DNA from 3 places in the Anaerotignum propionicum DSM 1682 genome. Region 1 is predicted to be linked to each of the others. Evidence: riboswitches for the same ligand, from Rfam matches in the RefSeq annotation. Region 1 holds a riboswitch; each other region holds the start of a gene.

Evidence for each region. A riboswitch is a leader RNA that binds a small molecule or an ion and turns the genes downstream of it on or off. The one in region 1 is predicted to bind ZMP and ZTP.
Region 2: it holds a riboswitch for ZMP and ZTP, as region 1 does, so the genes downstream of both, CPRO_RS01945 (formate--tetrahydrofolate ligase) here and pflA (pyruvate formate-lyase-activating protein) in region 1, are expected to answer to the same signal.
Region 3: it holds a riboswitch for ZMP and ZTP, as region 1 does, so the genes downstream of both, purE (5-(carboxyamino)imidazole ribonucleotide mutase) here and pflA (pyruvate formate-lyase-activating protein) in region 1, are expected to answer to the same signal.

Annotation. Positions count from the first base shown of each region.
Region 1 covers NZ_CP014223.1:1,461,869-1,466,144, forward strand. The annotation lists gene hcp (hydroxylamine reductase) at 1-293, shown strand, start outside; gene CPRO_RS06990 (LysR family transcriptional regulator) at 768-1,652, opposite strand; ZMP/ZTP riboswitch at 2,077-2,158, shown strand; gene pflA (pyruvate formate-lyase-activating protein) at 2,215-2,928, shown strand; gene pflB (formate C-acetyltransferase) at 2,951-4,276, shown strand, end outside.
Region 2 covers NZ_CP014223.1:415,218-419,493, reverse strand. The annotation lists gene CPRO_RS01950 (bifunctional 5,10-methylenetetrahydrofolate dehydrogenase/5,10-methenyltetrahydrofolate cyclohydrolase) at 1-81, opposite strand, end outside; gene CPRO_RS01945 (formate--tetrahydrofolate ligase) at 94-1,764, opposite strand; ZMP/ZTP riboswitch at 1,841-1,921, opposite strand; gene CPRO_RS15950 (DNA translocase FtsK) at 2,145-4,276, opposite strand, start outside.
Region 3 covers NZ_CP014223.1:2,448,236-2,452,511, forward strand. The annotation lists gene purF (amidophosphoribosyltransferase) at 1-757, opposite strand, end outside; gene purC (phosphoribosylaminoimidazolesuccinocarboxamide synthase) at 796-1,506, opposite strand; gene purE (5-(carboxyamino)imidazole ribonucleotide mutase) at 1,726-2,220, opposite strand; ZMP/ZTP riboswitch at 2,294-2,452, opposite strand; gene CPRO_RS11455 (dihydroorotase) at 2,620-3,888, shown strand; gene carB (carbamoyl-phosphate synthase large subunit) at 4,010-4,276, shown strand, end outside.

The DNA.
Region 1 (4,276 bases):
ATGCGGGTCAGTGTAACGATTCCTATTCCCTTGCAGTAATCGCAATGAAATTAAAAGAAGTATTTGGCCTTGATGATATCAATGAGCTTCCAATTGTATACAATATTGCGTGGTATGAGCAAAAGGCAGTTATTGTTTTGTTGGCGCTGTTATATCTTGGTGTGAAAAATATCCATTTAGGGCCTACACTCCCCGGATTTTTGTCCCCCAATGTTGCCAAGGTTCTAGTTGAAAGCTTTGGAATCAGCGGTATTGGTACAGTAGACGAGGATATTAAATTATTTATGGCTTAATCAAAAAAGTCCTGCTGATAGTATCGGCAGGACTTAATTTTTGTTTGCTTTAACTTGATTAAACCACCTGCTCTACAGGAGGTAGGAATGGTTTAGCTGTACCTGTAAGGTTTTTTTAGCTGATAAAAAATTATTAATTTTCGCAAATGTAAAATAAGTTTAAAAAACCGTTTTAACGGTAGTAGGGTGAATGTTGCATAAGAAATTTTTATCAATATGCCCCATGCTTTGCAAGGAAGTCCCTTATAGTAGCAGATCAGACCACCAGCAAATGATGCTGATATTTGACATTTAAAAGAAATGCTATTCTTCCGATATAAATGAATGGGTGAATGGGATGAAAGAATGATGCTTAAAGGGTACCAATTTCTATACAAAAGGATTTGTTTTCGTTTCTAATTAAAAAATACCTCTACAATAGTTGTATACATCATTGTAGAGGTTTGCTGTCTTAGCGTACACACCAAAGACGACTTATTTTTTTGTAGTTCCCAGAATATGCTCCTTAAATTTTTCAACGGCAGGTGGCAAATATCTATTTACCACATAAGCAAGGTAAACCATACGCTTAGAATAAGCAGTATCCAAATCTAATTTTACTACGTTATAATTTTGGATTGTCGGGTTGTCAGTAATAATTGCGATTCCTTGGTTTGCTTGAACCAGACCCGCCATTGAGTTGACATCTTCAAATTGGCAAAGAATATTAGGCATAATTTGCGCTTTTGAAAACAAGTCATCGATAATCCGTCTCATACCGCTTTCCTTTGTATAGCAGATCAAAGGATAAGGACAAATATCTTGAATACTTACTTTCTTTTTTCCTGCCAAAGCATGATTTTCGGGAACGATTACAACCAATCCCTGTTCAAAAACAGGGATAAATTCCACGTCACTTTCGTTTTCAACCATAGAGCAGAAGACCAAATCATATTTTTCTCTTTTCAAATTGTAAAGCAATGTTTTTGTATTTCCTTCATAGCAAGAAAAAGAGATGTTCTTATTCTGGGGATCATCCAAAAAACCTGCAATAATTTCCGGTACAAAATTTGCTCCCACAGAGGTCATGTATGCAAGGCCTACATGCCCACCCCCCACTGTAATGAGTCTTTCAATTTGATTTTTACCTAGTTCCAACTGAGTCAAAGCGTTTTCCACATAAAACATATAAATTCTTCCATACTTTGTCAAAACCACGTTCCGTCCCTGCTTTTCAAAAAGATTTGCCCCCAATTCCTTTTCCATAGCAGCGATAGAATGGCTTAATGTTGGCTGGGAAATATTTAATCTTTCCGAAGCCTTCGTGTAATGCTCCAATTCAGCCAAAGTTTTAAAATAGTATAATTGATTTAAATTCATTACCTTCCTCCTTTTTTCTTTATCAACCTCTTCGCAATCATTATAGCAAAAATATAGAAAGAATCTATATATTTTTCTTTTTTCGTCATAATTAATAAAAAAAAATAATGTATTTTACAATTTTGCGCTGTGGTCATGTTTATACTTGCTAATTTTACCATATAATGGATATAAATTCCAACGTTTATTAATTTATAAAATGAATCTTTTTGAATAAATATTAGATGATGAAAGCAAGAACTTATCGTTATTTCATATGGCTTGAGTTAGAAAAAATTTTGTTGGCGATTTAGAAATATACTTAAATAAAAAAAGTAAATACGGTGATAACCTTGAAAAAAATTTTTCAGATTATCATTTATTTTTCTTTTTCAAAATCAATAAATTTCATTGACAATAAAAAATAAGCATGCTAAAATCATCTCATAGATTATATGACTGACGGAACAGTGGGTTCAACCACGTGAAGTATAATCACTAACAAGCCGACCGTCTGGGCAGAAAAAGCCCGGATTGTCGGCTTTTTCTAATTCAGAAATTTGAACTAGAAAGAGGTGATTTTGTGCAAAGAGGTAAAATTCACTCTATTGAATCCATGGGACTGGTGGATGGTCCCGGCATAAGGAGCGTTCTGTTTCTCCAAGGTTGTGGGCTGCGGTGCAAGTATTGCCATAACCCGGATACTTGGCAGCTACATGGAGGAAAAGAAATAGGTGTGGACGAAATCATGAAAAAGCTCAGGCGTTTTCAGCCCTATTTTGGCGATACAGGGGGCGTGACTTGTTCCGGTGGTGAACCGCTTTTGCAGATTGAATTTGTGACGGAATTATTTAGAGAATGTAAAAAGGAAAATATCTCCACTTGCCTAGACACGGCAGGATATGGATTTGGAAATTATCAGGAGCTTTTGGAAGTTACCGATTTAGTATTGTTTGATGTAAAGCATTATTTGGCAGAAGAATATACAGCTTTAACAGGGGGCGATTTTTCTGTTACTACTGAGTTTTTAAATGCAGTGAGAAAAAGCCAAACTTCCCTTTGGATACGCCATGTGGTTGTGCCTAATATTACAGACAGTGAAGCGCATATCAAAGGGCTTGGGGGGTACATAAAAGCAATTCCCAATGTGAAAAGGGTAGAGCTTCTGCCTTATCACACGTTGGGTATGGAAAAATACAGTGTTATGGGGGTTGATTATCCCCTGAAAGATACACCGCCCATGTGTAAAGAAAAGACGAAACAACTTCAGAAATTGATTTTAGATAGCATTTCCTAGAGACAAAGAGAGGATTGAAAACATGAATATATTGGCATGGCAGGGATTTGAAACAGGCAGATGGACAAAGGAAATTGATGTTCGTAATTTCATTCAAAAAAATTATTCCCTTTATGATGGCGATGATTCCTTTTTGGAAGGGGTTACCGATAGAACAAAAAAGCTATGGGATAAGTGCCACGTATTGATTGTGGAAGAAATGAAAACAGGTATTTTGGATGTGGAGACAAATATTATTTCAGGCATTGATAATTTTGCTCCCGGTTATATTGACAGAGAAAATGAGTTGATTTTAGGCTTGCAGACAGATGCCCCTTTAAAAAGAATTGTAAACTTATATGGCGGCTTAAAAATGGCTACAAGCGCACTGGATCAGTATGGCTATCAATTAAATGGGGAAGTGGAGAAGAATTTCCATTCTTACAGAAAGTCTCATAACGAAGGTGTTTTTGATGCCTATCCCGAGAGAACAAAGGTAGCAAGACATGTTGGGCTGTTGACAGGGTTGCCTGATGCTTACGGCCGCGGCCGTGTCATTGGGGATTACAGACGTGTTTCGTTGTACGGAGTAGATTTCCTAATGCAGGAAAAGGAACGGGAATTGGCTGAGTTTGACGGTGCAATGACTGATGAACGTATTCGTACAAGAGAAGAATTGAGCATGCAAATAAAGGCTTTAAAAGAAATGAAGTCTATGGCCTTGAAATATGGCGTTGATCTCAGTGAGCCTGCGAAAGATGCCAAGGAAGCAGTACAATTTTTGTATATGGCATATCTCGCAGGTGTAAAAGAAAATAATGGTGCAGCAATTTCTTTGGGACGCACATCCACATTTTTAGATATTTATATCGAAAGAGATTTGAAAAACGGCATTCTTTCGGAAAAAGAGGCACAGGAATTAATTGACCAATTTATTATCAAATTAAGATTGGTGCGTCATTTAAGAACACCAGAGTACAATGAATTGTTTGGTGGCGATCCTACTTGGATTACAGAGGCGATTGGTGGTATCAGTCTAAATGGCGAATCTCTGGTAACAAAAAACTCTTTCCGCTACCTACATACCCTAACCAATTTGGGAACTGCTCCCGAACCAAATATGACGGTGCTTTGGAGCAGAGATTTGCCCCATGCCTTCAAGGAATATTGCGCAAAAATGAGTATCGAAACAGACTCAATTCAATACGAAAATGATGACGTGATGCGACCTTTGTATGGGGATGATTACGCAATTTCTTGCTGTGTTTCCGCGATGCGTGTGGGCAAGCAGATGCAGTTTTTCGGTGCAAGAGCAAACATTGCAAAATCTCTTCTTTTGGCAGTAAATGGTGGCGTGGATGAATTGCAA
Region 2 (4,276 bases), 1.0 Mb from region 1:
CTTAATTTGAGCCGCTTCTTTCGCCGCTTCCTCTTTGATTTGTGCCGAAATCAACTTGCCATCAATCAATTGTGCTGTCATCATTACAACTCCTTAGAATAATCCCACGATGTTTCCATCTTCATCAATATCAATATCCAAAGCCGCAGGTCTCTTTGGCAAGCCTGGCATTGTCATAATATCTCCAAGCATTGCAACGATAAAGCCTGCCCCTGCTGAAATTCTCAATTCTTTCACATTTACCTCAAATCCCTCAGGACGTCCCAAAAGCTTAGGGTCGTCAGATAGGGAGTATTGTGTTTTTGCAATACAAACAGGGAAATGTCCAAAGCCCAACTGTTCTATTTGAGCCAGAGTCTTTTTCGCTGCTGCTGAGAAGTTGACATTTCCTGCACCGTAAATTTCTTTACAAACACAATTTATTTTTTCCTGAATGGTTAAATTGTCATCATATAAGGTATGGAAATTATTTTCCTTCGTTTCTATGGTCTCTAGTACCTTTTCTGCCAGAGTACGGCCACCTTCACCGCCTTCTGCCCAAACCCTTGCAATGGCAAAAGTAGCACCCATGGCTTCACAGCTTGCCTTCACAAAGGCAACCTCCGCCTCAGTATCTGCCACAAAATGGTTCAAAGTAACCACAACAGGAACACCAAATTTCTGTATATTTTCAATATGCTTTTCTAAATTTACAAAACCTTTTTTCAAAGCATCTAAATTTTCATTGCTCAAATCTGCTTTGGCAACACCACCATTATATTTCATTGCACGGATTGTTGCAACCAAAACAACGGCATCAGGACGAATGCCGGCCTTACGGCACTTAATATCAAAAAACTTCTCTGCCCCCAAATCCGCACCAAAACCTGCTTCCGTGACCACATAATCTGCCATTTTCAAGCCTAATTTTGTGGCACGCACACTGTTACAGCCATGGGCAATATTTGCAAAAGGGCCGCCGTGAATCATTGCAGGCGTATGCTCCAAAGTCTGTACTAAGTTAGGCTGAAGGGCATCCTTCAATAAAACAGTCATTGCACCATCAGCACCGATTTGCTTTGCCGTTACAGGCTCATCATTGTAAGTATAGCCAATAATAATTTTCCCCAACATCTCTTTTAAATGCTTTAAATCGTTTGCCAAGCAGAAAATCGCCATAATCTCGGAAGCAACGGTAATTTGGAAGCCGTCCTCACGGGGTACGCCGTTTACCTTGCCGCCCAAGCCTGAAATGATGCTTCTCAACTGTCTATCATTTAGATCAACTACTCTTTTCCAAGTGATTCTTCTAGTGTCAATATTCAAATCATTTCCTTGTTGAATATGGTTATCCACCATTGACGCCAAAAGGTTATTTGCTGTAGTAATGGCATGCAAATCTCCAGTAAAATGCAGGTTGATTTCCTCCATAGGAACAACCTGCGCATATCCGCCACCGGCTGCTCCCCCTTTTACACCCATGCAAGGGCCAAGGGATGGTTCTCTTAAACAAGTAATGGCATTTTTGCCCAACTTCTGTAATGCCTGTGTTAAGCCAATGGTCACTGTAGTTTTCCCCTCACCTGCAGGGGTAGGATTTACAGCAGTTACCAAAATCAGCTTCCCGTTAGGGTTGTTTTTTATTTGATTATAGTATTTGTCGCTGATTTTCCCTTTGTACCTTCCATAGCATTCCACAAATTCCTCGGGAATCCCTGCTTTTGCGGCAATCGCAGTAATCGGCTCCATTTTGCACTCCTGTGCAATCTGCAAATCTGTTTTCATGATAAACAAACTCCTTTCAGTCCTTCAACGGTTTTCATACGCCATGAACCGCAAATAAAAAAGCCGACAGTCCAAGCGTCATCGCCCAGACGGTCGGCATTTATCCTTGTCATACTCCATGTGGTTAACTCCACTCCCGTCAGTCATATGACCTCTAGGGAAATGGTACTATATGCAGGTTTTTTTGTCAACAGACAAAGAAATATTTTATCCAGTACAAGATTGGTTCAGACTTTTCCTTCGGCTGTATCCTGTCTTTTAGATTCTTAATATTTTAGGAGTCTTTTCGCAAAACCTATTTCTCTTTAAAAAAATCCTTTTGAAAATAATACTCCAACAACTCATCTGTTTATGTAACACAATTTTTCTTTTTTCCTTTATCAAAGTTCTTCTTCCACTGGCTCTTTTATCGTCTCCCATTGGGCACGGGTAATGAGTACCTTTCTGGGCTTGCTACCATCCTCAGGGCCAACCATTCCCTTGCGTTCCAACTCATCCATCAACCTTGCTGCACGGTTATAACCAATTCTAAATTGTCTTTGCAGCATAGAAACCGAAGCTTTTTCCTTTTCAATAATCAAATCTACTGCAGGCTCAAAAAATTCGTCACTGTCCTCATCTGCATCCATACCGGTTTTGGTTACCTTTGTAATTTGGTCTATGGTATCTTGAGTATATCCCGGACGACCACTCTTTTTCAGGAATGAAACAATATCCTCCACCTCTTTATCGGTAACAAAAGCCCCCTGTAAACGGGCAGGCTTACTTTGTCCCGCAGGGTAAAACAGCATATCCCCCTTACCCAAAAGCTTCTCCGCACCAACCATATCCAAAATGGTTCGGGAATCAATGCCAGAGGAAACCGCGAAGGCCAATCGGGACGGAATGTTTGCTTTAATGACACCGGTAATAACATCTACGGATGGTCGCTGGGTTGCAATAATCAAATGCATTCCTGCGGCACGAGCCATCTGTGCCAATCTGCAAATAGAATCCTCTACCTCACCGGGTGCCGCCATCATCAAATCCGCCAACTCGTCAATAACGATGACAATTTGTGCCATCTTCCCTTTTTCATCCCCTTCTTCCTCTTTCATGGCATTAAAGCCCTTTATATCCCTAACACCAAAGGATGCAAAATCATTATATCTTTGCAACATTTCCCGCACCGCCCAATTTAATGCCGCGGACGCTTTTTTCGGGTCGGTAACAACAGGAATCAATAGATGAGGAATACCATTATAAACGCTCAATTCTACTACCTTAGGGTCGACCAGCAAAAGTTTAACGTCCTTGGGGTCAGCCTTATATAAAATGCTGGTAATCAGCGTGTTGATGCAAACACTCTTACCACTGCCCGTTGCACCTGCAATCAAAAGATGGGGCATTTTCCCAATATCCGTAACTACAGGGTTCCCTGCAATGTCCTCTCCCAATGCAAAGGCCAACTTAGAACCATGATTATGGAAGGCATCACTATCTAATACCGTTCTCAAATATACAGATTGGGTCTCCCTGTTGGGCACTTCAATACCCACTGCAGCCTTTCCCGGGATAGGCGCTTCAATACGGATGCCGCTAGCCGCCAGATTTAGGGCAATGTCATCCGCCAAATTTACAATTTTGCTTACTTTTACCCCCTGGCTAGGGGATAATTCATATCGGGTAACTGTGGGTCCTCTGTTGATTTGGATTACCTTTGCATCAACGCCAAAGCTCTTTAATGTTGACTCCAGCTTTTTTGCATTGGCAAGCATCTCCGCCTTAGAATCTCCACCCCCTGATTTCGGGTCTTCTCCCAAAAGCTCAATAGGAGGAAAAACATAGGGGATTTCTTCTTCGATTGGTTCGGCAGGCACTTCCTCTTCTGGGACAGCTTCCGTTTCCTCAGCAGTCTTTTCTTGCTTTTCTCCTTTTTCGGTATCTTCCAAATCATCGGCATCCGCCGTCATTTCTAAATCGTCTGAAATATTGATGCTTTCAGACATATCCAAATTATCTGAAGCATTTAAGCTCTCTGTCTCTTCATCCAAAACAACAATGGGTATTTCCTCTGTATCGCCAAGAGGCTCGTCCTTAGAAAAAACATCTTCCTCTTCAGATAACAAAATTTCCTCTTCTGGGGTCTCTCTGAAAATTTCCTCAATCATTTCCTCCCCTTCATCTTGAACCGCCTTGGAATGAATCATAATTGGAATTTCTTCGTCTTTCTTCTGATTTTCCCCAACGGATTCAATCTCAAAATCTTCAATTTCTTCGTCGGGTGCCCCCTCCTGTCCTTCCTCGAAAATAAAGTTATAAATGGGGTCTGCCTTCTTATATTTTACAGGATCCTTTTTGCGGAAAACAGTTTCCACTATGTCAGGTGCTTCGACCTCACAGCCTTCCTGATCCCTGAGCTCAATATTATAACTGCCCTTCTTTTTCTCTCTTTGTCGGCGGCGTTCCCGCTTTTCCGCCTCCGCCTGCTCCATTAAACGAATTTGTTCCGCTCTGCTTTTTATTTTCTCAT
Region 3 (4,276 bases), 990 kb from region 1:
ATATACAGATAGTGGGCTTTACTTTTTCACAATGGTCTGTAATGGTACGAATTCCTTCATGGTCAAAAACCACAATTTCCCCGGGACGAATATCTCGAATAAACTTCGCACCAACGGCATCCAAAGCACAGCTTTCAGAAGCAACAATGTAGCTGCCATCCTCTGTTATCCCATAACATAAGGGTCTGAATCCATTTTCATCCCTTGCCGCAACCATTTTGGAAGCAGACATAATCACTAATGAATACGCTCCTTTTATGCGGTTCATGGCACGGTTTACTGCCTCCTCAATGGAAGGGGCATTCAATCGTTCCTTTGTAATCATATAAGAAATAACTTCTGTATCACTTGTTGTGTGAAAAATAGAGCCTTGTAATTCCAATTCTTGTCTTAATTCAAAAGAATTTACCAAATTGCCGTTATGGGCCAATGCAAGCTTGCCTTTGATGTGATTTACAACGATAGGCTGGGCATTGGTACGGTCATTCACTCCAGTTGTGCCATAGCGTACATGGCCAATCGCCATATTGCCTTCTCCCAAGGAAGCCATCACCTGAGGGGTAAATACATCGTTTACCAAGCCAGGATCTTTATGAAAACGAAAAATACCATCGTCATTTACTACAATGCCGCAGCTTTCCTGACCTCTATGCTGTAAAGCAAACAGACCATAATAGGTTGTTGCCGCAACTGTGGCGGTTTCTTTTCCAAAAACACCGAATACACCACATTCCTCATGAATTTCATTCATACACATGTTAGCACCTCGTCTATTCACTCTGTACTGTAACCGGATTATTCACCCATCAAACGCTTTAATACTTCCTGATAAGCATCTTCCACATTGCCTAAGTCACGGCGGAATCTGTCTTTGTCAAGCTTCTCTCCTGTTACGGTATCCCAGAAACGGCAGGTATCAGGGGAAATTTCATCTGCCAATACAATTTGACCATCAGCTGTCTTACCAAATTCCAATTTGAAATCTATCAATTCAATATTTGCATCTTTCAAATAATTGCTCAAAATTTCATTAATCTTAAAAGAGTATTTTGCAATTAAATCAATTTCTTCTTTTGTCGCAAATTCCATGGCTAAAATATGATATTCATTAATCATAGGGTCGCCCAGTTCATCATCTTTATAACAGTATTCCAGAACTGTACTCTTCATTTTTGTGCCTTCCGCCAATCCAAGACGCTTTGCCAAAGATCCAGCGGCAATATTTCTTACAATTACCTCCAAGGGTACAATTGTTACTTTCTTTACTACAGTTTCTCTATCGGAAAGCTCTTCCACAAAATGTGTAGGAATCCCGTTTTTTTCTAAAAGCTTCATGAGGTGATTTGTTACACGGTTGTTGATGGCACCTTTACCAAGAATGGTGCCTTTTTTCAGACCATTGAACGCAGTTGCATCATCCTTGTAGGATACGATGCAGTAATTTTCATCGTTGGTTGCAAATACCTTTTTTGCCTTGCCTTCATACATCTGAACTGTCTTTTCCATGATACTGAATTCCTCCTAAAGAATCATCTTTTTGCCTTTCGGCTTGTTGGGTTAATGAGCATTTATATTTTTAAGTATCGTTACTTTTTGTTTCGGTTAAAAATGGAATGAACCACAGGATTTTACAGAGAAAATCCTATTTCTACAACGACCTTGTCCACAAATTAAAATTATCTATCTATTAAGATTTTCCATCTAGAAATGCGTGAATCTTATTGTTTATTTATTATATTTTTCCGCTATCATACGGTCCTTTTCTAATACTTTGTTTGCATTATCAGCTCTTGCCACGCGAAGCTTTTCAGCCAAATCTTCATCCGTTACCGCCAAAATCTGAATTGCCAATAATGCTGCGTTTTCTGCTCCATCAATGGCCACTGTTGCCACAGGCATGCCCCCGGGCATCTGAACTGTAGAAAGGAGTGCATCCAAGCCATCCAACGTGGAAGATTTGATGGGAATACCAATTACAGGTAATGTGGTATTTGCCGCCATAGCCCCTGCCAGATGAGCCGCTTTCCCCGCCGCCGCAATAATTGCGCCAAAACCATTCTCTCTTGCATTCATTGCAAAGGCCCTTGCTTCTTCGGGTGTTCTGTGGGCAGAGTACACGTGAACCTCAAAGGGCACACCATACTTGTCCAAGGTTGTTAGAGCTTTTTCCACAACAGGAAAATCACTGTCACTGCCCATAAGAATCGCTACTTTTTTCATGGATAACCTCCTAATGGCTATAAAATTTAATGATTTGAACAAAAAAAGGGCATTCCTATTCCTTAGTCAGAAACAGGACTGCCCAGACGGTCGACAAAAGCAGTATCAATCCCCTGACTTTTCATTGCGAATCAGGTGCGTCACAAAAAACGCCGAATATTTCCGAACTGCTCACTTCAAGCTTTCTACTCCCTTGTGGTTTCCCACTGATCCGTCAGTTATAAAAAGCCTCTTAAATTGACAAACTAAGTCTACACAAAAAAAACGTTTCTGTCAATTCAAGCAATCTAAAAAACCTTAAAATATATTCTTGACACATTAAAAACCGTATGCTATACTACTGACAATTTGTAAAGAAATACTTACCCTAAACGACCAAATGGAAAGGAGCTGGAGCAATTGAACTACATTTTACCGAATGTTAATGTATTTGTTCAAGGTGGATTTGTCAATTCCAACATATTTATTGCAGATGGTCTTATTTCTAAAATTTCCACAACCAAACCTTCCTATTCTTCAGATACTATTCTTTTTGAATTGGAAGGTTGTTTTGTATTTCCCGGTTTTATTGATGTTCACGTACATCTAAGAGAACCGGGATTTTTTTATAAAGAAACCATAGAAACAGGAACGAAAGCCGCCGCTCATGGGGGTTATACCACCGTCTGTGCAATGCCAAACCTGTCGCCCACACCGGATTCAAAAGAAAATCTTGCGCCCCAACTGGAAAGCATTCAAAAAAATGCCTGTATCCATGTTCATCCCTACGGCACCATTTCTGTAGGGGAAAAAGGCGAAGAATTCGCCGAATATGACGAAATTGCAAAGCAGGTTTGTGGTTTTAGCGATGACGGCAGGGGTGTGCAAAATGACGAATTCATGGGCTCTGCCATGAGAAAAATCAGTAAATACGGAAAAATCATTGCAGCCCACTGTGAAGATAATACTTTGCTTCATGGTGGCTATATACACGATGGGGAATATGCCACCCTTCATGGGCACAAAGGTATTTGCTCTGCAAGTGAATGGAAGCAAATTGAACGAGATCTTGCCTTAGTCAAAGAAACTGGCTGTAAATATCATGTCTGCCATATCTCCACAAAAGAATCTGTCGCCCTCATTCGAAAAGCGAAGGCCTGTGGAATTGATGTTACCTGTGAAACAGCACCTCACTACTTAGTTATGAATGATAGTATGCTGGAAGAGGATGGTCGTTTTAAAATGAACCCACCCATTCGAAGTGAGGCAGACAGACTCGCATTAATCGAAGGAATTTTAGATGGCACCATTGATATGATTGCCACAGACCATGCACCCCATTCCGCTGATGAAAAATCAAAGGGACTTGCAGGAAGCATGATGGGCATTGTAGGTCTGGAAACAGCCTTCCCTGTTTTGTATACAGATTTGGTGCAAACAGGAATCCTAACTTTAGAGAAACTCGTGGAATTACTTCATACCAATCCCAGAAAACGCTTTGACATCGGCACCCCCTTGGAAGAGGGACAACCCGCAGACCTTACTGTATTTGATTTAAGAAAACAGTATAAAATATATCCAGATGAATTCCTCTCTAAAGGTCGAAGCACGCCCTTTGCAGGAAAAGAAGTATTCGGTCGCTGTGAACTAACACTTTGTAACAGCAAAATCGCTTATCAAAGGAGATAAGTACCCTTAGGAATATAGACATTCATCTACCTAGCTTATGAATTTCTGAAACATTCCAAGGTTTAAATAAATTTTTGTACCAGCAAGAACACCTATCCATCTATTTCAAGGAGGAAATAAAATGCCTAAAAGAACAGATCTTAAAAAAATCCTTATCATCGGCTCCGGCCCCATTGTAATTGGACAAGCAGCGGAATTCGACTATGCCGGAACACAGGCTTGCCTGGCTTTAAAAGAAGAGGGCTATGAAGTGGTTTTGGTCAATTCCAATCCCGCCACCATAATGACTGATACCACCATCGCAGATAAGGTTTATATGGAACCGTTGACCTTGGAATACATTGCAAAAATCCTTCGCTATGAACGCCCCGATGCTATCGTTCCAGGA